3 regions of the Pseudomonas sp. IAC-BECa141 genome follow, and region 2 is predicted to be linked to each of the others. Evidence: predicted binding sites of a transcription regulator. Region 2 holds the regulator's gene; each other region holds the start of a gene.

The links. The regulator sigma-54, encoded in region 2, starts transcription at its own class of promoters, with help from an activator protein. The targets are predictions, from matches to a motif close to ANTGGCATNNANNTTGCTNT.
Positions count from the first base shown of each region.
Region 1: the regulator sigma-54 is predicted to act here: its motif matches at 3,996-4,015, upstream of glnK (P-II family nitrogen regulator).
Region 3: the regulator sigma-54 is predicted to act here: its motif matches at 5,513-5,532, upstream of I5961_RS09355 (CmpA/NrtA family ABC transporter substrate-binding protein).

Region 1 is NZ_CP065410.1:5,984,148-5,991,428, forward strand. It holds gene xerC (tyrosine recombinase XerC) at 1-260, shown strand, start outside; gene I5961_RS27515 (HAD family hydrolase) at 257-961, shown strand; gene sutA (transcriptional regulator SutA) at 1,027-1,353, opposite strand; gene I5961_RS27525 (secondary thiamine-phosphate synthase enzyme YjbQ) at 1,456-1,881, opposite strand; gene I5961_RS27530 (ammonium transporter) at 2,096-3,433, opposite strand; gene glnK (P-II family nitrogen regulator) at 3,471-3,809, opposite strand; gene I5961_RS27540 (accessory factor UbiK family protein) at 4,208-4,468, shown strand; gene I5961_RS27545 (Bro-N domain-containing protein) at 4,864-5,391, shown strand; gene I5961_RS27550 (HigA family addiction module antitoxin) at 5,386-5,655, opposite strand; gene I5961_RS27555 (YifB family Mg chelatase-like AAA ATPase) at 6,152-7,281, shown strand, end outside.
Region 2 is NZ_CP065410.1:1,002,588-1,009,868, reverse strand. It holds gene lptC (LPS export ABC transporter periplasmic protein LptC) at 1-411, shown strand, start outside; gene lptA (lipopolysaccharide transport periplasmic protein LptA) at 398-943, shown strand; gene lptB (LPS export ABC transporter ATP-binding protein) at 943-1,668, shown strand; gene I5961_RS04405 (RNA polymerase factor sigma-54) at 1,855-3,348, shown strand; gene hpf (ribosome hibernation-promoting factor, HPF/YfiA family) at 3,422-3,730, shown strand; gene ptsN (PTS IIA-like nitrogen regulatory protein PtsN) at 3,742-4,206, shown strand; gene rapZ (RNase adapter RapZ) at 4,209-5,066, shown strand; gene I5961_RS04385 (HPr family phosphocarrier protein) at 5,082-5,357, shown strand; gene I5961_RS04380 (ZIP family metal transporter) at 5,397-6,290, opposite strand; gene I5961_RS04375 (superoxide dismutase) at 6,321-6,932, opposite strand; gene I5961_RS04370 (hypothetical protein) at 6,934-7,281, opposite strand, start outside.
Region 3 is NZ_CP065410.1:2,028,847-2,036,127, forward strand. It holds gene nirB (nitrite reductase large subunit NirB) at 1-53, opposite strand, end outside; gene I5961_RS09340 (bifunctional protein-serine/threonine kinase/phosphatase) at 364-2,034, opposite strand; gene I5961_RS09345 (nitrate/nitrite transporter) at 2,042-3,253, opposite strand; gene I5961_RS09350 (ANTAR domain-containing response regulator) at 3,596-4,171, opposite strand; gene I5961_RS09355 (CmpA/NrtA family ABC transporter substrate-binding protein) at 4,187-5,398, opposite strand; gene I5961_RS09360 (quinone-dependent dihydroorotate dehydrogenase) at 5,621-6,640, shown strand; gene rmf (ribosome modulation factor) at 6,899-7,114, opposite strand.

The DNA of each region.
Region 1 (7,281 bases), 1.2 Mb from region 2:
GCCCGCGCGCGATTCAGGTGCGGGTCAAACTGGCGGGCGAGCGCGAACTGGGACAGAACCTGCACCCGCACATGCTGCGGCACTCCTTCGCCAGCCACCTGCTCGAATCCTCCCAGGACCTGCGCGCGGTGCAGGAACTGCTCGGCCACTCGGACATCAAGACCACCCAGATCTATACCCACCTGGACTTCCAGCATCTGGCGGCGGTCTACGACAGCGCCCATCCACGGGCCAAACGCATGAAAGGCGACGATTCATGAGTATCCAGTTGATCACCTTCGACCTCGACGACACCCTGTGGGATACCGCCCCGGTGATCGTCAGCGCCGAAGCGGTTTTGCGCGAATGGCTGAGCGAACATGCGCCGAATCTGGGCGCAGTGCCGGTGGAGCATCTTTGGTCGATCCGCGAGCGGGTGCTGGCCAACGAACCGGGACTCAAGCACCGCATCAGCGCGCTGCGCCGGCGAGTGCTGTTCCATGCGCTGGAGGAAGCCGGCTACGCCCACGGCGAAGCGTCGGAACTGGCAGACAAGAGTTTTGAAGTGTTTCTGCATGCGCGGCATCAGATCGAGGTGTTCCCGGAGGTCGAGCCGATCCTGGAAACCCTCGCCAAGCACTACGCCCTCGGCGTGGTCACCAACGGCAACGCCGATGTACGTCGTCTCGGGCTGGCGGACTACTTCAAGTTCGCGTTGTGCGCCGAAGACATCGGCATCGCCAAGCCGGATGCGCGACTCTTCCACGAAGCGTTGCAGCGCGGTGGCGTGAGCCCCGAAGCCGCCGTGCATATCGGCGATCATCCGGGGGATGACATCGCCGGGGCGCAGCAGGCCGGTCTGCGAGCGATCTGGTTCAACCCGGCCGGCAAGGTCTGGGAAGCGGAACGCCTGCCGGATGCCGAGATTCGCAGCCTGACCGATCTGCCCGCGGTGCTCGCCCGCTGGAACAGCCGCCGCTAGATTTCTTTCGCCCATGAAAAAGCCCGCAGCGACGGCGGGCTTTTTCAGCAAGCAAGCGGCACGCCTCAGATAGGGCGGCTGCCGTACTTGTTGTCCGGCTTCTTGGGCGGATCGGCGACCACGTTGGCCTCCACTTCCTGAACCTTGCCACCGCGCGCAAGGAACTCTTCCATGGCCTTGGCCAGGGCATCGCGCTCCTTGTTCTTGGCTTCGATGCTCGGCAACTCGTCGACCGATACCGCAGCCTTGGCCTTGCCTTTGGCAGCCGGGGCCGGCGTATCGTCACCGCCATCGTCTTCAGCAACGTCTTCCGCTGCTGCTTCCAGACCGTCTTCGGCCTCGTCTTCGTCGCCTACTTCGAGGTCGTCGTTTTCCAGATCATCGTCGCTCATGTTCTACCTCATGACTTGCGAAAAGCAGATTAGTTATAGACCAGCTTTAGCGACTGTCGAAAGTCGCCGGAAAAAAATCGGTAACCATTGGTGACCAACGGTTTATGCCTCTTCACCGTGCAAGGTGGCGAGGACTTTACGGGCACCGCCATGATCACGGTGCTCGCCCAGGTAAACGCCTTGCCAGGTGCCCAGTGCCAGTCGGCCCGCCGTTATCGGCAAACTGATCTGACAGCCCAGCACGCTGGCCTTGAAGTGCGCCGGGAGGTCGTCCAGGCCTTCGTCGTTATGCTCATAGCCGTCTGCTCCTTGTGGGATCAGACGATTGAAAAATCGTTCGAAGTCGCGACGTACCGCCGGATCGGCGTTCTCGTTGATGGTCAACGACGCCGAGGTATGCTGCAGCCACAAATGCAACAGACCGACCCGGCATGCCTTGAGTTCGGGCAGGCCGGCGAGCAACTCGTCCGTCACCAGATGAAAGCCCCGGGGCCGCGCCCGCAGGGTTATCAGAGTCTGTTGCCACATACAGTTCTCCGCACGTTCGGGGCGCATTCTAGCGCGCTCTGGAAAAAAACAAAGGCCCTGATGTTCCTTCAATGATGTAAGCCTTTGGCCGCAGAAAAACACACGTCGTAAACACGACCAAAGCCGTACGAAAAATCCTTTCAGCCATATCAGGGAAGACAAATTCCAGACAAAAAAATGCCCGGCAAGCCGGGCAAGTTTTTGCGGCGCGTGCTTACAGGTTGTAGCCGCGCTCGTTGTGTTGTGCCAGATCCAGGCCAACCGATTCTTCTTCCTCGGTCACGCGCAGACCCATCACGGCATCCAGCACCTTGAGGATGATGAAGGTCACGATCGCGGTGTAGATCACGGTGAAGCCGACGCCTTTGCACTGAATCCAGACTTGTGCGGCGATGTCGGTGACGGTGCCGAAGCCACCCAGCGACGGTGCGGCGAACACACCGGTGAGGATCGCGCCGAGGATACCGCCGATACCGTGCACGCCGAAGGCATCCAGGGAGTCGTCATAACCGAGTTTGCGTTTCAGGGTGGTGGCGCAGAAGAAGCACACCACGCCCGCTGCCAGACCGATCACCAGTGCGCCCATCGGGCCCACGGTGCCAGCGGCCGGAGTGATCGCAACCAGGCCTGCAACCACACCGGATGCGATACCCAGTGCGCTTGGTTTGCCGTGGGTGATCCACTCGGCGAACATCCAGCCCAGTGCGGCAGCGGCGGTCGCGATCTGAGTCACCAGCATCGCCATGCCGGCGGTGCCGTTGGCGGCTGCGGCGGAACCGGCGTTGAAGCCGAACCAGCCAACCCACAGCATCGCCGCGCCCATCAGGGTGTAACCCAGATTGTGTGGCGCCATCGGGGTGGTCGGGAAGCCTTTGCGTTTACCCAGTACCAGGCAGGCAATCAGACCGGCCACACCGGCGTTGATGTGCACCACGGTGCCACCGGCAAAGTCGAGTACGCCCCAGTCCCACATCAGGCCGCCGTTGCCGGACCAGACCATGTGCGCGATCGGTGCATAGACCAGGGTGAACCAGATGCCCATGAAGATCAGCATCGCGGAGAACTTCATCCGCTCGGCGAACGCACCGACGATCAGCGCCGGGGTGATGATCGCGAAGGTCATCTGGAAGGTGATGAAGACCGCCTCGGGGAACAGCGCCGCCGGGCCGGTCAGGCTCGCTGGCGTGACACCGGCCAGGAACGCCTTGCCGAATCCACCCACGAACGAGTTGAAGTTGACGACGCCTTGCTCCATGCCGGTGGTGTCGAACGCGATGCTGTAGCCATAAATGACCCACAGGACGCTGATCAGGCCGGTAATGGCGAAGCACTGCATCATCACGGAAAGAATGTTTTTCGACCGGACCATGCCGCCGTAGAACAGCGCGAGGCCGGGAATGGTCATGAACAGTACGAGGGCTGTGGAGGTGAGCATCCAGGCGGTGTCGCCGGAGTTCAGGACTGGAGCTGCCACTTCGTCTGCCGCCATGGCCAGGCCGGGCATTACGATAGACAACAGGGCTCCTAGCCCTGCGAATTTACGCAGAGTCATATTGTTTTCTCCTGGGGCGTTGGGTTTGTGGCGGCGTTTAGATCGCGTCGGTATCGGTTTCGCCGGTACGGATGCGGATCGCCTGTTCCAGATTGACCACGAAGATCTTGCCGTCACCGATCTTGCCGGTGTTGGCAGCCTTGGTTATCGCCTCGATAACCCGATCCAGATCCTTGTCGTCGATGGCAACGTCGATTTTCACCTTGGGCAGAAAATCGACCACATACTCCGCGCCGCGATACAGCTCGGTGTGACCCTTCTGCCGACCGAAGCCTTTGACTTCAGTAACGGTAATGCCCTGCACGCCGATTTCGGACAGCGACTCGCGCACGTCGTCCAACTTGAACGGCTTGATGATGGCAGTGACTAGCTTCATGAAACTCTCTCCCGAATTGGTGGACTTGCCCCAGGAAAACAAACCCGACTCAAGTCTAAGCGCAGTGCCTGGCTTTGTAACGCTTCGTTGTCGACGCCAGCTAACCGCTCCAGACGAAACTCCCCGCTCCGTCTGCCGCACTGCATTCGTCACAGCGACTGCATCAGTGCATGGGTCGAAGGTGACTAAGCAGAAAGCTTGCCATCTCGCCAAAAACCCCTGATTTCAATCCCTTGGCCGCTGTCGCAGATGCCATCACCCAAATGGCACTCGGGATACGCACAACAACGGTGCGCGGCCGTGCATCCAGTTGCGCGAAAAGCGTGCATCCGTGCCTGCGTCAATGACTATAGACACTGCGTGATACACTGCCGGCCATTGTTTCCAGGACATATCCCATGCTCGCGCCCAAAGACTTCCTCGACGCCCTGAGCGGCACCGCCTCCCGCCTGTTCAGCGGCGATACGCCCTTGCCAAAAGCCGAAATCGAAAGCCAGTTCAAGATGCTGCTGCAAAGTGCCTTCAGCAAACTGGACCTGGTGAGCCGCGAAGAGTTTGACAGTCAGATGGTGGTGCTGGCGCGCACTCGCGCCCGGCTCGAAAGCCTTGAGGCGAAGGTGGCTGAATTGGAAGCGAAGCTGACGCCGCCGGCCGAGTAAAACCTCGTGTCTTTGTGAATGCGGCCCCTTGTGGGAGCGGGCTTGCCCGCGAATGAAGGTCGGAACGACCTTCCCGCCATTCAGGATTCGCTATTGACTCTCGGCAGAATCCTACAGCTTGCAACCCCGCCGTCCGATTGCGTCGTGAAGCCCTGATTCCTAAGCTCACCCAATGCTGAATGTTCAGCACTGGGTTTGGCGACCCGGAAAGCTTAAGGCGCACGACAACCATGATGGCGGCTGTGTTTACCGCCACATCGAGTCATGGCGGTTGTGCGTGGGAGACCTTCGGGTCTGCCGGGTTCCTTTTGCTCCGGTTCGCCAACCCGCGTACGACTGCCACCCAATTGTTTGGCGACAATTGAGGGCAGCCCTAAAGCAAAAGGAGCTGTTCAATGAATAACGAAGAGACGTATCTCACTCCTCAGGTTTTCACCCGCCACAAACTCCCCCTCCACGCCCTGCTCATCCAGAACCAACCCTGGTTCTCCGCCCGCGACCTGGGCCGCCTGCTGCACATTTACCTCAACGAACGCATGCTGCGAAAACTCGACCCCGACCAATACCAAACCCGCAAAACCCTGATCCACAACCAGATCGAAAACACCCTCCTGATCAGCGAGTCCGGCATCTACGCCCTCCTCGTCTATCACTACTGCCCCGAATACCGAGCGCTACGCGAATGGCTCACCCATCAAGTCATCCCCACCCTGCGCGACGCCCAGCACCCCACCACAAGCGAACGCCCACAGCTAAGCCTGCTGAATTGGCCCGAGATGTCGTTGAGTTTGCTGCACTGGAATAACCAGCCGTGGATTCGGTTGCAGGATGTGCCGTTGATGGTGGTAGAACGGGAAATGCTAAAGTGCCCAGAACCGGGCACTTGGTGGAAGAGGGCTTCGCGGATGCTGCAATCGCTATAGGCCCGCATGCCGGAGCTGGGCCCTGCGTAAATCGTAAGTCGACTGAAGATTCATCCAGAATTCAGGTGTGGTATTGAGGTGGATCGCCAGCCTGATTGCCAAATCGGCGCAGATCCTGAGCTGGCATTTCACAAGCTTCTCGATCTCGGTTTCAGGCCAGTTCGTGGGCATGGCCAAGTCCATGACTGTCATGCCCAACGGCTCCATGAACTCCTTATTCAGAACCTCGCCGGGGTGAATCGAGCGCATACCATTGCGGTTCATTTTTCGCCTCCAGAGGCTGCATTGAGCGGCCAAACTGGAGCACCCGACTTTGCAATACAAGACCGTCGAGTCGCTTTCACTAGCGTCCTACAACTATTAGGGCATGCCCCTACAAAAATCGGCGTCTACGCCTGGTTATGCAGTCCTTACACCTGTCATTACATTGGCAAACGAAAATGCACCCATCAGGATGGAGGTCTCAGTGAAGGATAAAAAGAGGAAGACAAAGCTACTTCAGGTTGTTGAACTACACCTCGAAGCACTTCGACTGGCTGGAAATTTGTCAGCCAATCAACGGAGGTTTATTGAAGTTGCCGTTACGTGCGGACCTGAGCTTGAGCCAAGTGGTCTGTTAGCAGGCAGAAGATGAATGCATAGGCCCGCACAACCGCTTTCTGATACGTCTTGTAAACCTCTACTCAAACGCTAGAACCCCGCTCAACTACCCTTCAAAAACCCGCAGGAAGCGGCCCCCGATTCAACACAAGGAACGACCATGTCCCTCGCCATCGTCCACAGTCGCGCCCAGATTGGCGTGGATGCTCCCGCTGTCACCGTCGAAGTCCACCTGGCCAACGGCTTGCCCTCGCTGACCATGGTCGGCCTGCCCGAAGCGGCGGTGAAAGAGAGCAAGGACCGGGTGCGCAGTGCGATCATCAATTCCGGGCTGCAGTTCCCGGCGCGGCGGATCACGCTGAATCTGGCGCCGGCGGATCTGCCCAAGGATGGCGGGCGGTTCGATCTGGCGATTGCGCTGGGGATTCTGTCGGCGAGCGTGCAGGTGCCGACGTTGACGCTGGATGACGTGGAATGTCTGGGTGAGCTGGCGTTATCCGGCGCTGTGCGGGCGGTGCGCGGGGTGTTGCCTGCGGCACTGGCGGCACGCAAGGCCGGGCGTACGCTGGTGGTGCCACGGGCGAATGCCGAGGAGGCTTGTCTGGCTTCGGGACTGAGGGTGATTGCGGTGGATCATCTGCTGGAGGCCGTGGCGCATTTCAATGGACATACACCGGTCGAACCCTATGTCTCGGACGGGCTGATCCATGCCGCCAAACCCTATCCCGACCTGAATGAAGTACAGGGCCAACTGGCCGCCAAGCGGGCGCTGCTGATTGCCGCCGCCGGTGCACACAACCTGTTGTTCAGCGGGCCACCCGGGACGGGCAAGACGTTGCTGGCCAGTCGATTGCCGGGGTTGCTGCCACCGCTGACCGAGAGTGAAGCGCTGGAAGTGGCGGCGATTCAATCCGTCGCCAGTGGAGCGCCGCTGACCCATTGGCCACAGCGCCCGTTCCGCCAGCCGCATCACTCGGCCTCCGGGCCGGCACTGGTCGGTGGCAGTTCAAAACCGCAACCCGGCGAAATCACCCTCGCTCATCACGGCGTGCTGTTTCTCGATGAGCTGCCGGAGTTTGATCGCAAGGTGCTGGAGGTTCTGCGTGAACCGCTGGAGTCCGGCTGCATCGTGATCGCCCGTGCCAAGGAGCGGGTGCGCTTTCCCGCGAGATTCCAGCTGGTGGCGGCGATGAATCCCTGTCCCTGTGGATATCTGGGCGAACCAAGCGGCAAGTGCTCCTGCACACCGGACATGGTGCAGCGCTATCGCAACAAACTGTCGGGGCCGTT
Region 2 (7,281 bases):
ATCCAGTACCTCGAAGACGGCAAAGTGCAGTACGAAATGACGTCCGACAAGGCTGAGCACGTCAAGGCGACCGACATTACACTGGTCACCAAGCCCGATCTGAACATGTTCCGTGGCACCGATTTTCCATGGCACGTGACCAGTGAACGCGGCGAAGTGAACTCCGGTGGCACCGAGGTCGAACTGATCGACTCGGTACGTGTCAAGCGCACCGACGAAAAGAACCGCGATACCCTGATCACCTCCACTCGCATGACGGTGTTCCCGCAGCAGCAATATGCGCAGACCCAGCAACCCGTTAGAATCGACGGCGCTGGCGGTGTATCGACTGGCGTAGGAATGAAAGCGTATTTGAAGGAAAGCAGGATACACCTGCTATCGAACGTAAGAGGACAGTATGAGGCTCGTTAAAACCCTCCCTATTTTGCTCAGTCTGGGCGCAGCACTGGGAAGCGTGAGCGCCTGGGCTCTGCCGAACGATCAAGAGCAGCCAATCCGCATTCAGGCCGACGATGCCCAGCTGGACGACAAGAACGGCGTTGCCACCTATAAAGGCGACGTGATCATCACCCAGGGTTCGATGGTCGTCAAAGGCAACACCGTGACCATGACCCGTGCGCCCAACGGCGACATCGACGTCGTGACTTCGGTGGGCAACCTCGCCTACTTCGAACAGTTGCAGACTGCCGGCGACACCAAACCCGTTCAGGGCTGGGGCGTGACCATTCAGTACCACGCACAGCAGAACCGCGTTGTACTGATCGACAAGGCCAAAGTCGTCGACAAGGACAACAACACCACTCAAGGCGAGAAAATCGTCTATGACACGGTGAAAAAACTGGCCAGCGCCGGTCGAGCCACTGGCAGCAAGGTCACCGAAGCGCGTCCGCGCATCGACATGGTGATTCAGCCGAAGAAGAAAACCGACGAGAAAACCCAGTAATGGCAACTCTGAAAGCTCAGCACCTGGCCAAGGCCTATAAAAGCCGCCAGGTCGTGCGCGACGTCAGCCTGTCGATCGACAGCGGTCAGATCGTCGGCCTGCTCGGCCCGAACGGCGCCGGCAAGACCACCTGTTTCTACATGATCGTCGGCCTGGTCCAGGCCGATCAGGGTCGCGTACTGATCGACGATCTGGACGTCAGCCACCAGCCGATGCACGGTCGCGCCAAGGCTGGTATCGGCTATCTGCCGCAGGAAGCGTCGATCTTCCGCAAACTGTCGGTCGCCGACAACATCATGGCCATCCTCGAGACCCGCCAGGAACTCGACAAGGCCGGTCGTCGCAAGGAGCTGGAAAGCCTGCTGCAGGAATTCCACATCAGCCACATCCGCGACAACCTTGGCATGAGCCTGTCCGGTGGTGAGCGCCGCCGGGTGGAAATCGCCCGCGCACTGGCCACGGCACCGAAGTTCATCCTGCTCGACGAACCGTTCGCGGGTGTCGACCCTATCTCGGTCGGCGACATCAAGCAGATCATCCACCACCTCAAGGCCAAGGGCATCGGTGTGCTGATCACCGACCACAACGTCCGCGAGACGCTGGATATCTGCGAAACCGCCTACATCGTAAACGACGGCCAGTTGATCGCTGAAGGCGACTCCGCGACCATCCTCGCCAACGATCTGGTGAAGGAAGTCTACCTGGGTCACGAGTTCCGCCTGTAAGCAAGACGGCATTCGATCAGCCGTTCGGGTGCTGTAACGTTGAAGCGCTTTTTTATACGCTTTTATTGTTACAGCGCTCTAGGCAAACACGACAGTTTCAGGCATATAATTTGCTTAAGTTTGGCGCCCCGGCGCCCTGTAGTGGATGGCGCATAGCGCCGGCGAATAAGGTGTTAAGCCCCTGCCATGAAACCATCGCTAGTCTTGAGAATGGGCCAGCAGCTGACGATGACACCGCAGCTGCAACAGGCCATCCGCCTGCTCCAATTGTCGACCCTGGATCTGCAGCAGGAAATCCAGGAGGCTCTGGAATCCAATCCGATGCTCGAACGCCAGGAAGACGGCGACGACTTCGACAACTCCGATCCCATGGCCGACAACGCCGAGCAGAAGCCCAACACCGAGATCCAGGAACCCTCCTATCAGGAGACCGCGCCGACAGTCGATAACCTCGAAGACGGCGAATGGAACGAGCGAATCCCCAACGATCTACCCGTCGACACCGCCTGGGAAGACGTCTATCAGACCAGTGCCAGCAGCCTGCCGAGCAGCGATGATGACGAGTGGGACTTCACCACCCGCACTTCCGCCGGCGAGAGCCTGCAAAGCCACCTGCTGTGGCAATTGAATCTGGCACCGATGTCCGACACCGATCGCCTGATCGCGGTCACCCTGATCGATTGCATCAACAATCAGGGCTACCTCGACGAAACCCTCGAAGAAATCCTCGACGCCTTTGATCCGGAACTCGATATCGAGCTGGACGAGATCGAAGCCGTCCTGCACCGCATCCAGCAGTTCGAACCGGCCGGCATCGGCGCGCGCAACCTGGGCGAATGCCTGCTATTGCAATTGCGCCAGCTGTCGGCCAAGACCCCTTGGCTGGCCGAAGCCAAGCGCCTGGTTACCGATTACATCGACCTGCTCGGCAGCCGCGACTACAGCCAACTGATGCGCCGCATGAAGCTCAAGGAAGACGAACTGCGCCAGGTCATCGAACTGGTGCAGAGCCTCAACCCGCGCCCCGGCTCGCAGATCGAGTCGACCGAAGCCGAATACGTGGTGCCTGACGTCATCGTACGCAAGGACAACGAACGCTGGCTGGTGGAGCTGAACCAGGAATCAGTGCCGCGTCTGCGGGTCAACGCCCAGTACGCCGGTTTCGTACGTCGTGCCGACACCAGTGCCGACAACACCTTCATGCGCAATCAGTTGCAGGAAGCCCGCTGGTTCATCAAGAGCCTGCAGAGCCGCAACGAAACCCTGATGAAAGTTGCCACCCAGATCGTCGAGCATCAGCGCGGCTTCCTGGAGTACGGCGACGAAGCCATGAAGCCGCTGGTCCTGCATGACATCGCTGAAGCAGTGGGCATGCACGAGTCGACAATTTCCCGAGTGACCACGCAAAAATTCATGCATACCCCGCGGGGCATATATGAGCTGAAATACTTTTTCTCCAGCCATGTAAGCACCTCCGAAGGCGGTGAATGCTCGTCCACGGCGATCCGCGCGATCATCAAGAAACTGGTTGCCGCGGAAAATCAGAAAAAGCCGTTGAGTGACAGCAAGATCGCTGGTTTACTGGAGGCACAAGGCATTCAGGTGGCTCGCCGCACCGTCGCCAAGTACCGCGAATCCCTCGGGATCGCGCCTTCGAGCGAACGCAAGCGGTTGATGTAAGCCACGTTACAGCGTTCCAGTGGCAGGCTCTTCGGCCTGCCGCTTTATGCACTGGCAACGAAGGAGAAGCTGTATGCAAGTCAACATCAGTGGACACCAACTGGAAGTTACCCAACCTCTCCGTGAGTACGTTGAGCAAAAGCTCAAGAGGCTTGAGGGACATTTCGACAAGATCACCAACGTGCAAGTCACGATGTGCGTCGAAAAGCTGAAGCAGAAAATCGAAGCCACGATGCATATTCCCGGCAATGAAGTCGTCGCTAACGCGGAACATACTGACATGTACGCTGCGATCGACGCGCTGACCGACAAGCTTGATAAACAACTCAAAAAGCATAAGGAAAAGACCCAGAGCCTGCTTCAGGGCGCTACCGGTCGATAACCCCCACCCCCATGATCCGACTTGAAAGTATCCTGACCCCCGGCCGTTCCCTGGTGAACGTGCCGGGCGGCAGTAAAAAGAAAGCCCTCGAACAAATTGCCAACCTGATCGCCCGGGAAGTCCCGGATCTGGAGATGCAAGATGTCTTCGAGGCATTGATTGCCCGTGAAAAACTGGGTTCCACCGGTTTTGGCAACGGCATCGCCATTCCCCACTGCCGCCTCAAGGGCTGCGAAGCGCCGATCAGTGCGCTGATGCACCTTGACGCCCCTATCGATTTTGACGCTATCGACGGCGCGCCTGTGGACCTTCTGTTCGTCCTGCTGGTGCCGGAAGCCGCCACCGATGCTCACCTGGAGCTTTTACGCCAGATCGCCAGCATGCTCGACCGCAAGGATGTACGCGACAGACTGCGTAGCGCACCAAGCAACGAAGCCTTGTACCAGGTTGTACTGGAAGAACAGAACAGGCCGTAATCATGCGCTTGATCATTGTCAGTGGCCGTTCCGGCTCGGGTAAGAGTACTGCCCTGGATGTCCTTGAGGACAATGGCTACTACTGCATTGACAACCTGCCTGCCGGCTTGCTTCCGGATCTCGCCGAGCGCGCGCTGGTGCATACCGAAATGCTCCAGCCGCTGGTGGCTGTCTCGATCGACGCCCGCAACCTGCCGAGCCATCTGTCACGTTTTCCAGAGCTGCTCGAGGAAGTTCGCAGCCGGCACATCCAGTGCGATGTCCTGTACCTGGATGCCGATGACGAAACATTGCTCAAACGTTTTTCGGAGACCCGTCGTCGTCACCCGCTCAGCAATGCCAACCGCTCGCTGGCCGAAGCCATCAACGACGAAACCGCCCTGCTGGGCCCGATCGCCGATCTGGCCGATCTAAAGGTCAACACCACTAACCTCAATCTCTATCAACTGCGCGACACCATCAAGCTGCGCCTGCTGAACCAGCCTGAGCCGGGCACTGCGTTTCTGGTGGAGTCGTTCGGTTTCAAACGCGGCATGCCGGTGGATGCGGATCTGGTGTTCGATGTACGCTGCCTGCCGAATCCGTACTGGAAACCGGAGCTGCGCGCGCAATCCGGTCTCGATCAGCCGGTCGCCGAGTATCTGGCGGCGCAGCCGGAGGTCGAGGAGATGTACCAGGACATTTACTCGTATCTGTACAAATGGTTGCCGCGCTTTGCGGCGAGCAACCGCGCTTATGTCACCATTGCCATCGGCTGCACCGGCGGGCATCACCGCTCCGTTTACCTGACCGAACGTCTTGGCCAGGCGCTGCAGAAGACCCTGAAGAACGTCCAGGTTCGCCACCGCGACCTCAGCTAAAGGATTCACACCGCGATGCCTGCTCGGGAAATAGAAATTATCAACAAGCTGGGCCTGCATGCCCGCGCATCGGCAAAATTCGTCGGGGTGGCGGGTAAGTTTCCCGATTGCACGATCAGAGTGGGCCGCACCCCGGAAACCACGGTTGACGGCAAAAGCATCATGGCGATGATGATGCTCGCTGCAGGCAAGGGCACCAAAATCTACCTGAGCACCGAAGGTCATCAGGAACAGGAAGCCATGGACGAGTTGGTAACGCTGATTAACAACTACTTCGACGAAGGTGGTTGAGAACGCTTGAGGCGAGGGAGTTCGCTCCCTCCTCCCGACTCATCCCAACGCCGTGTCCATCACCATCATCAGACAGAAGCCGATCAGCAATCCCAGACTTGCCAGCTTCTCATGGCCATTGCGTCGCGACTCCGGGATAACCTCGTGAGTCACCACCAGCAGCATGGCTCCCGCCGCCAACGCCAACCCCAAGGGCAGCAACAACTCGGCCAGACTGACCAGCCACGCACACAGAAGCGCGAACACCGGCTCGACCAGTCCTGACGCTGCGCCAATCAGAAACGCCTTCACCCGCGACATCCCGGCGCCAGCCAACACCAGTGCAATCACCAGCCCTTCCGGCACATCCTGCAAGGCAATGCCCATCGCCAGACTGTCTGCGTCCGGCATTCCACCGCCAGCCGAGACGCCGACGGCCATCCCTTCCGGGATGTTGTGGGCGATGATGGCGAACACAAACAACCAGATCCGCGGCGGAATCACCGGATGCTCGACAGTGCCGATGAGCATTTCCGGCGAAGCGCCCGACACCCGGCGATCAACCAGATACAGACCGAACGCTCCGAGCATGATGCCGAAGCAGATCAGGCCGCTGGCGCCCCACGAACTCAGTCCCAGACTTTCGGCGGCGGCGATTCCCGGCACGATCAGCGAAAACGCGGTCGCCGCCAGCATCACACCGGCGCCAAAACCCAGCAGCGTATCGCCCAGTGCCTGGGGCATGTTGCGGATCACCAACACTGGAACGGCTCCAAGTGCGGTGCCGAGGGCGCAAATCGCCCCGCCCTGCAACGCACGCGATAGCCTGGGCTCCAGATTCAGCCATTCCAGTCCGTGGGCGACCAGCAAGGTCATACCCGCCAACAGCAACAGCGATCCAATTGCGTAACGAAACATACGCCCACTTCCGATCGCCAGTGTTTCAGTGCCCATAGTCAGCCTTGGATTGTTTTTATAGAAGACTTAAACCAGCGCGGCCTGATAGCGCGCAGCGACTTCCGGCCAATTGATGACGTTGTAGAACGCGCTGATGTATTCCGGCCGACGGTTTTGATAACGCAGGTAGTACGCGTGCTCCCACACATCGAGCCCGAGAATCGGCGTATTGCCGCTCATCAGCGGGCTGTCCTGGTTACCGCTGCTTTCCACCACCAGTTTCTTGTCCGGCGTCACACTGAGCCAGGCCCAGCCACTGCCGAAACGGGTCAGCGCGGCTTTGGTGAAAGCGTCCTTGAAGCTGTCGAGGCCGCCCAATTGTTCATCGATCGCCCTGGCCAGCGCACCATCCGGTTTACCACCACCGTTGGGCACCATTACTTCCCAGAACAGCGAGTGGTTGGCGTGACCGCCGCCTTGGTTGATCACCGCCGCACGAAGTTTTTCCGGTAGTTGCTGGACGCTGGCGACCAGTTTTTCCACCGGCCATTCCGCGAATTCGGTGCCCTCGACTGCAGCGTTCAGATTGTTGATATAGGTCTGGTGATGTCTGGTGTAGTGGATCTCCATGGTTTGCGCATCGATGTGCGGTTCCAGAGCGTCGTAGGCGTAAGGCAAGGCTGGCAGGGTAAAAGCCATTTCAATGGACTCCATGGTGATGTGGGGCAGGCGCGCGGCGCGCATTGCCTGTATCCGGGTGCAGCAAACGCTGGGTGCGCGGGTATTCGCCGTGTTCGCTGATGAAATTGAGCAGCTCTACGTAGGTCTTGCTGCTCTGGCGCAATGCCGCTTCACGCAGCGCCGGGCGCAGTCGCTCGTCCTGCATGGTCTGCAACAGGCGCTGGTGGATAGCGCAGAGGTACTCGGCGCTCTCCTCCGGCTGATTCAGGCGCAGATGCAGATCCGCCAGGTTGTGATGGGAAATGACGCAGGCCGCCACTGCTTCGTCGGCATCGGCCCAGCGTTCGAACAACACTTGAGCCAGGGC
Region 3 (7,281 bases), 1.0 Mb from region 2:
GTACGAACCCCGGCCATGCCATTGCCGATCATCACCAGTTTGAGTTTTTTCATCAGATTCTCCGGGAGCTTCGGGCTTGCCTCTTGTGGGCAGTCAGGCCTTGCTCGACAAAAATGGCGCAAACAAAAAAGGCGTCCCGCCAGTTACCTGGCGAGGACGCCTTTGTCCTTGTCCCGTTCTCTCGGGAAGCCCGGCCTTCGTCGTTGAAGGTCGGGCTTTTATGTCAGTTGAAAACGTTAATGCAGTGGCTGTGCCAAGTCGCGGTAAGCCGCGAATTCACTGGGGTAATGCGGGAATTGGCCAGATGTTCATTGTGGTTTTTGCACTGAATGGAAGCGGCACGCCCGTTTATGGAGCGCCGCATCAGCCATGAAACAACAGAAACAGCAGCACCAGATTGCCCAGCAACGCCAGCAACGCCAAAGTCCGCCAGACCTTCAGCGGCTCGCGTTCCAGCAAGGGGCGAGGGCGTACGTTCAGGCTGCGGCGCTCACCTTGCTCCAGAGTCAGCAGCCATTCCTCGGCGGTTTCATAGCGTTGCAAGGGATCGGCCGCCACACCGCGCTCCAGACACTGCGCCAGCCACTCCGGCAGATCCGGGCGATATCGCCCGGCACTCACCGGCACCCCGAAACGCGGGCGCTGGAAGGCTTCGATCTCGCCATAGGGAAAGTGCCCGGTGAGCAGGAAATACAAGGTCACGCCCACCGCATACAGATCCTGTTGCGCGCTGGGTGCTACGCCTTGAAAGGCTTCCGGCGCGATGTAGCTCGGGGTTCCGGGCAAGGTCGACGGTGCGTCCTGCGACAGGCCGGGGCAATACGCCAGGCCGAAATCCAGCAGGCGCAGCTCGCCGTCGTCCCCCAGATGCAGGTTTTCCGGTTTGATGTCGCGGTGCAGGATCTGCCGTCGATGCAACAGGCCGACTGCCCGCAGCAGACGTTCGGCCAGATCCTGCCATTGAGCCAGTGGCAGCGGGCCGCGTTGTTCAAACAACTGCGCCAGGGTTGTCCCCGAATATTCACGCATCACGTAGTACAAATGCTGACGCTGTCCGGCGCTATGGACTTCAGGAAAATGCCGCCCGGCGACGCGTTTGAGAAACCATTCTTCCGCCAGCAAGGCCTGGCCGGCCTGGGCATCGTCCGCCCATTGTGCGGGCAAGGTTTTCAACAGCCAGGTCTGGCCCTGACCATCGAGCACTCGATACAGCAACGATTGTTGGCTGCGCCCTATAACCTCCTGAACCCGCCAGCCTTCAAAGACCTGACCCGGTTTCAGCTGCGGGGGCAGAGGCCACTGCTGCAAATGAACCAGCGCATCGCCAAGGCTGGCCTCCCCGACGGCATCCACCCGCACCAACAGCGCACTGGCGTTGTCCTGACTGCCGGCCAGGTGCGCAGCGTTGACCAGTGTTTGCGCAGCGCTGTGCAGGTCCGGCTGATCGAGCAAAATTGCGGCGATGGCGGTGTCGCCGAGCGCTGCCCACACGCCATCACTGAGCAGCACGAAACATTCGCCGTCACGCAGCTCGCCGTCGAGAAAATCCAGCACCAGATGCTGATCCAGTCCCAGTGCGCGCTTGAGCACGTGCTGCATGCCCGGCTGATCCCAGACGTGATCCTCGCTGATCCGCTGCAAGGTCGCTGCGTGCCAGCGATAGACCCGGCAATCACCGACGTGCGCCAGGGTAAACCGCCGGCCACGCAGGACCAGTGCACTGATCGTGGTGAGCAGCGGCTGACCGCCACCGTTGGCCTGCAACCAGCGGTTTTGTGCGAGCAACAGACGATCGAGGGCCTGGGCCACGCTCCAGGTTTCCGGGGTGGCGTAGTAATCCAGCGCCAGTGCCTGCAAAGTCGAGCGCGCGGCCAGCCCGCCATCGGCGCACTGGCTGACGCCGTCGGCGATGGCGAACAGAAAACCTTTGCTCGCAGCCAGCGCCGGGGCCGGCGTGACCAGGCGCAAGGCGTCCTGGTTTTCCGCGCGTGGTCCGGTGGCGCTGGCTTCGGCGAAACTCAGTTGCAGAGCCATTCGGGCCTCAGACCCGGGCAGCGGTCACGGCCGCCGAACCCCAAGTGGTTCGCCAGCGACGTTTGACCCCGTGCAGACCGAACCACGCCAATACGCCAAGGCTGGCGAACAACCACAGCGCCAGTTGATAGCTGCCGGTGCTCTGTTTGATCGCGCCCATGCCTGCCGCCAGGGCAAACCCGCCGATGCCACCGGCCATGCCGATCAGCCCGGTCATCACGCCGATTTCGCGACGGAAACGCTGCGGCACCAGTTGAAAAACCGCGCCATTACCTGCGCCGAGGCCGAGCATGGTGCAGACGAAAAGTGCCAGCGCCGCGTAGGAACTTGGCAGGTTGAAGCCGACCGCTGCTATACAAACCGCTGCAACCGTGTACATCGCCAAGAGGGTGCGGATGCCACCGAAACGGTCAGCCAGCGCGCCGCCCAGTGGACGCATCAGGCTGCCACCGAACACGCAGGCGGCGGTGTAGTAACCGGCGGTCACCGGGCTCAGGCCGTATTGATCGTTGAAGTAGCCGGGCAGGGCGCTGGCCAGGCCGATGAAGCCGCCGAAGGTGACGCTGTAAAAAAACATGAACCACCAGCTGTCGCGATCACCCAGGGCCTTGAAATAGTCGGCCATGGATTTGGCTTTCGGCCGCTCGGGCGCGTTCTTCGCCAGCCAGGCGAACAGCACCAGGGTCAGGATCAGCGGAATCAGGGCGAAACCGAACACATTGCTCCAGCCGAACGCCGCCGCCAAAACCGGGGCAATCAACGCCGCGAAAACGGTGCCGGAATTGCCCGCCCCGGCGATGCCCATCGCCTTGCCTTGATGCTCCGGCGGATACCACTGCGAGGCCAGCGGCAGGGCCACAGCGAACGAGGCGCCGGCCATGCCGAGGAACAGGCCAAGCAGCAAAGCCTGTTCATAACTGTGGATGCCGAGTTTCCAGGCGCCGAGCAGCGCGCAGATCACGATCACCTGGCCGATCAGCCCGGCGGTTTTCGGCGACAGGCGATCGGCGAGCATGCCCATCGCAAAGCGCAGCACCGCGCCGGCCAGAATCGGCGTCGCCACCACGAGCCCGCGCTGTTGGGTGGTCAGATGCAGGTCGGCGGCAATCTGCACCGCCAGCGGGCCGAGCAGGTACCAGACCATGAAGCTCAGGTCGAAATACAGGAAGGCCGCGAACAGAGTCGGGGTGTGGCCGGATTTCCAGAAGCTTTTATTCATCGCGCACCTCAGCTGTAGAGAATCTCGAGAAGGAGTCAGAACCAGCACAGTGGGGCGCCGCCACGGCCGCACCACCGGCCCCGGGCTGTGGGGCCAAAACGCAAAAACGCCGCTACCCGGATCGCCGAAGGGGGCGAAGAAGGTGAGCGACGTCTTTGTCGTGGGTGGGGCAACCGCCGTTGGTTACCTGTGCGTAATGCTTAGCGAGATTTGTGCCAGATCGGTGTGGCTTGTTTCCACGCTTTGCGTGCAAACGCATCCGTCACGTTCAGAAGCGGACGCGGAGCGTCCATGGCTGCATTCCCACGCGGAGCGTGGGAACGATCAATGTGGGGGAGCACTTCAGCCCAGCAACTCGCTCATGGCAATGATCTGTTCAGCGACCTGAATCAGTTTCTGCTGACGGCTCATGGCCTGGCGGCGCATCAGGGTGTAGGCCTCTTCTTCGTTGCAGTCCTTCATTTTCATCAGTAACCCCTTGGCCAGTTCGATGCGCTTGCGCTCGGCCAGTTGCTGGTCGCGGGCCTGTAGCTGGGCGCGCAAGGCCTGATCGCTTTCGAAGCGGGCCATGGCGACATCGAGAATCGGCTGCAAGCGTTGTGCGTGAATGCCTTCAACAATGTAGGCACTGACCCCGGACTTGATCGCCTGACGCATCACGCCAGGATCATGTTCGTCGGTGAACATCACGATCGGCCGGGGCTGGTCGCGGCTGACCAGCACCACTTGCTCCATTACATCGCGGCTCGGTGACTCGGTATCGATCAGGATTACGTCCGGACGCACCGTTTCGACGCGCGCCGGCAGGTCGATGGTCAGACCCGACTCGTCGATCACCTCGAAACCGGCCTCGGTCAGCGCGGCTTTCAGGCGTCCGACTTTTTTCGCGGTGTCGTTGATCAGCAGAATGCGCAACATGTTCGCGGTCTCCTGTCAGCGCTGGGCGAGAAGGGGCGCGCTGTCGCTCAGCGCGTGCAGCTTGAAGCTTCGGGCATAGGCGGCCGGGTCGCTGCCGTCCCAGATTTTGCCGTCGATCAACTGGCTGCTGCGCATGTCCTTGCCCCGGGCCGCGACGCCCATGGCAGTCGCCGCGTCGCGATAGATCTCCAGTTGTTGCACCTGACGGGCGACGGCGAGGTAGTCCGGGTCATCGCGCAGCAAACCCCAGCGGCGGAACTGGGTCATGAACCACATCCCATCTGACAGGTACGGCAGATTCACCGCGCCATCGCCATGAAAACGCAGCGCGTGCAGATCCTGCCAGCGATGACCGAGGCCATCGTCGTAGTCGCCGAGAAAGCGCGGTTCGATGCAGGACAGCGGGGCGTCGAGGTATTCCGCCGCGCTCAGCAACTGGGCGGTGCTGCGGCGGTTTTCCGGGCTTTCTTCGATGAAGCGGCTGGCCTCGAGGATCGCCATCACCAGCGCGCGGGCGGTGTTGGGATATTGGTCGACGAAGGCGCGGGTGCAGCCAAGGACTTTTTCCGGGTGATCGGGCCAGATGGTCTGGCTTGTCGCCAATGTGAAGCCGAGATCCTGCTGTACGGCGCTGGCCGCCCACGGCTCGCCGACGCAGAAGCCATCAATGCGTCCGGCTTGCAAGTGCGCGACCATTTGCGGCGGCGGCACGACCACGCTGTCGACATCCTGCAACGGATGAATGCCTTGGCTCGCCAGCCAGTAATAAAGCCACATGGCATGGGTGCCGGTCGGGAAGGTCTGGGCGAAGGTCAGTTTTGCGCGGGTTTGGTGCACATGCCGGTGCAGTGCTTCAGGACCGGTCACGCCCAGGCCCTGCAAACCGTGGGACAGGTTGAGGCTCTGACCGTTCTGGTTCAGGCCCATCAGCACCGCCATGTCGGTCGGCGCGACACCGCCGATGCCCAGGTGCACCGCGTAGATCAGGCCGTAGAGGCTGTGGGCGGCATCGAGTTCGCCGCTGACCAGGTTGTCCCGCAGGTTGGCCCAGGAGTTTTGGCGCTTGAGGTTCAGGGTCAGGCCGTAAGGCTGGGCAAAGCCCTGGGTGGCGGCGACCACCAGCGAGGCGCAGTCGCTCAAGGCCATGAAGCCGAGGTTGATCGCGCTTTTTTCCGGGGCATCGCTGCCGTTGACCCAGGCCAGCGGCCCGGCGGAGGTTAGAGTCATAAAAGCCACCCTCAAAAAAAACGTCGTCCCAGGCTTTGCCCGCGCAAAACCGAGAGACGACGCCATTGTCCTTGCCTGCACGCCACCATTGGCCTGCGGGCTGATGCCGGGGAAGGTGCAAGGCATATGCCATGCGCACGGATTTACCCGTGCGCCTCGCGCGCTGGGGCGATGCCCGGCTATAATCGCCGCCTCTTTTCGCCGCCCGAGTCATAGCCGCCCATGTACACCCTGGCCCGTCAGCTGTTGTTCAAACTTTCCCCGGAAACCTCCCACGATCTGTCGCTGGATCTGATCGGCGCAGGCGGGCGTTTGGGCCTCAACGGCTTGCTGTGCAAGGCCCCGGCGTCGCTGCCGGTGAATGTCATGGGCCTGCAATTCCCGAACCCTGTCGGTCTGGCGGCCGGTCTCGACAAGAACGGCGCGGCCATCGACGGCTTCGCGCAGCTGGGTTTCGGTTTTGTCGAAATCGGCACCGTGACCCCGCGCCCGCAGCCGGGCAACCCGAAACCACGGATTTTCCGCCTGCCGGAAGCCGAGGCGATCATCAATCGCATGGGTTTCAACAACCTCGGTGTGGATAACCTGCTGGCGCGGGTGGCGGCGGCCAAATACAAGGGCGTGCTGGGGATCAACATCGGCAAGAACTTCGACACCCCGGTCGAGCGCGCGGTTGAGGACTATCTGATCTGCCTGGACAAGGTCTACGCCCACGCCAGTTACGTCACGGTCAACGTCAGTTCGCCGAACACTCCGGGCCTGCGCAGCCTGCAATTCGGCGATTCGCTCAAGCAATTGCTGGCAGACCTGGCCACCCGCCGCGCCGAACTGGCCCTGCGCCACGGCAAACATGTACCGCTGGCGATCAAGATCGCGCCGGACATGACCGACGAAGAAACCGCGCAAGTCGCCCAGGCGTTGATCGAAACCGGGATGGACGCGGTGATCGCCACCAACACCACCCTCAGCCGCGTGGGTGTCGAAGGCATGGAACACGGTGACGAGGCGGGCGGTCTGTCCGGCGCTCCGGTGCGTGAGAAGAGCACCCACACCGTGAAAGTGCTGGCGTCCGAGCTGGGCGGCAAGCTGCCGATCATCGCGGCGGGCGGCATCACCGAAGGCAAGCATGCGGCCGAGAAGATCGCTGCCGGCGCGAGCCTGGTGCAGATCTACTCCGGCTTCATCTACAAGGGCCCGGCGCTGATCCGCGAATCGGTGGACGCGATCGCCGCCAAACGCTGATCCTTTGTGAGAGCGAGCTTGCTCGCGATGGCGTCTGTTCAGTCAACATTTCGTGTGACTGATGCACCGCCATCGCGAGCAAGTCGAGTCGTCGCACCGTCGCTCCCACAGGTTTTGTGTATGGCATAAATAATTGGCAGGCATAAAAAAGGGCTCCTCGAAGGAGCCCCTGGGCCGTGGCCCGCCGTCCGGGAAGGACGTGCATGGTGATCAGGTTTTTACGAAATCAGATTGTCGTGTCGCAATAAGTGCCCTGTGTCAGCCGACGGCGTGAAGTTCGTTGAGTCTGTGGATTCCCGCAGTGCCGGTCATACCGTCCCAGTTGTCGCCGCGTCCTTCTCGCCAGCCGTTGATCCAGGCTTGACGTACCGACGGTAGAGTAAATGGGCAAAGCTCACGGGATTTGCCACCAACGCCATATTGATATCCGCGCAAAAAAGCTCTTTCCAACGGATCACGCTTAAGTCTTCTCATAGGGTGTTTCCCTCACTTGTTGACTGTTTTTGTCGCGTCGACCTCAATTGAGGTCTGGCAGAAAAACTCTGCCGTTGGCGGCTCGCTGCCGGCGTGGCGAGCCAAGGTGTTGACGCCGTTGCGACGTCAACCTGTGTGCAGTTCTAACCAATGAGTCACATCGATGG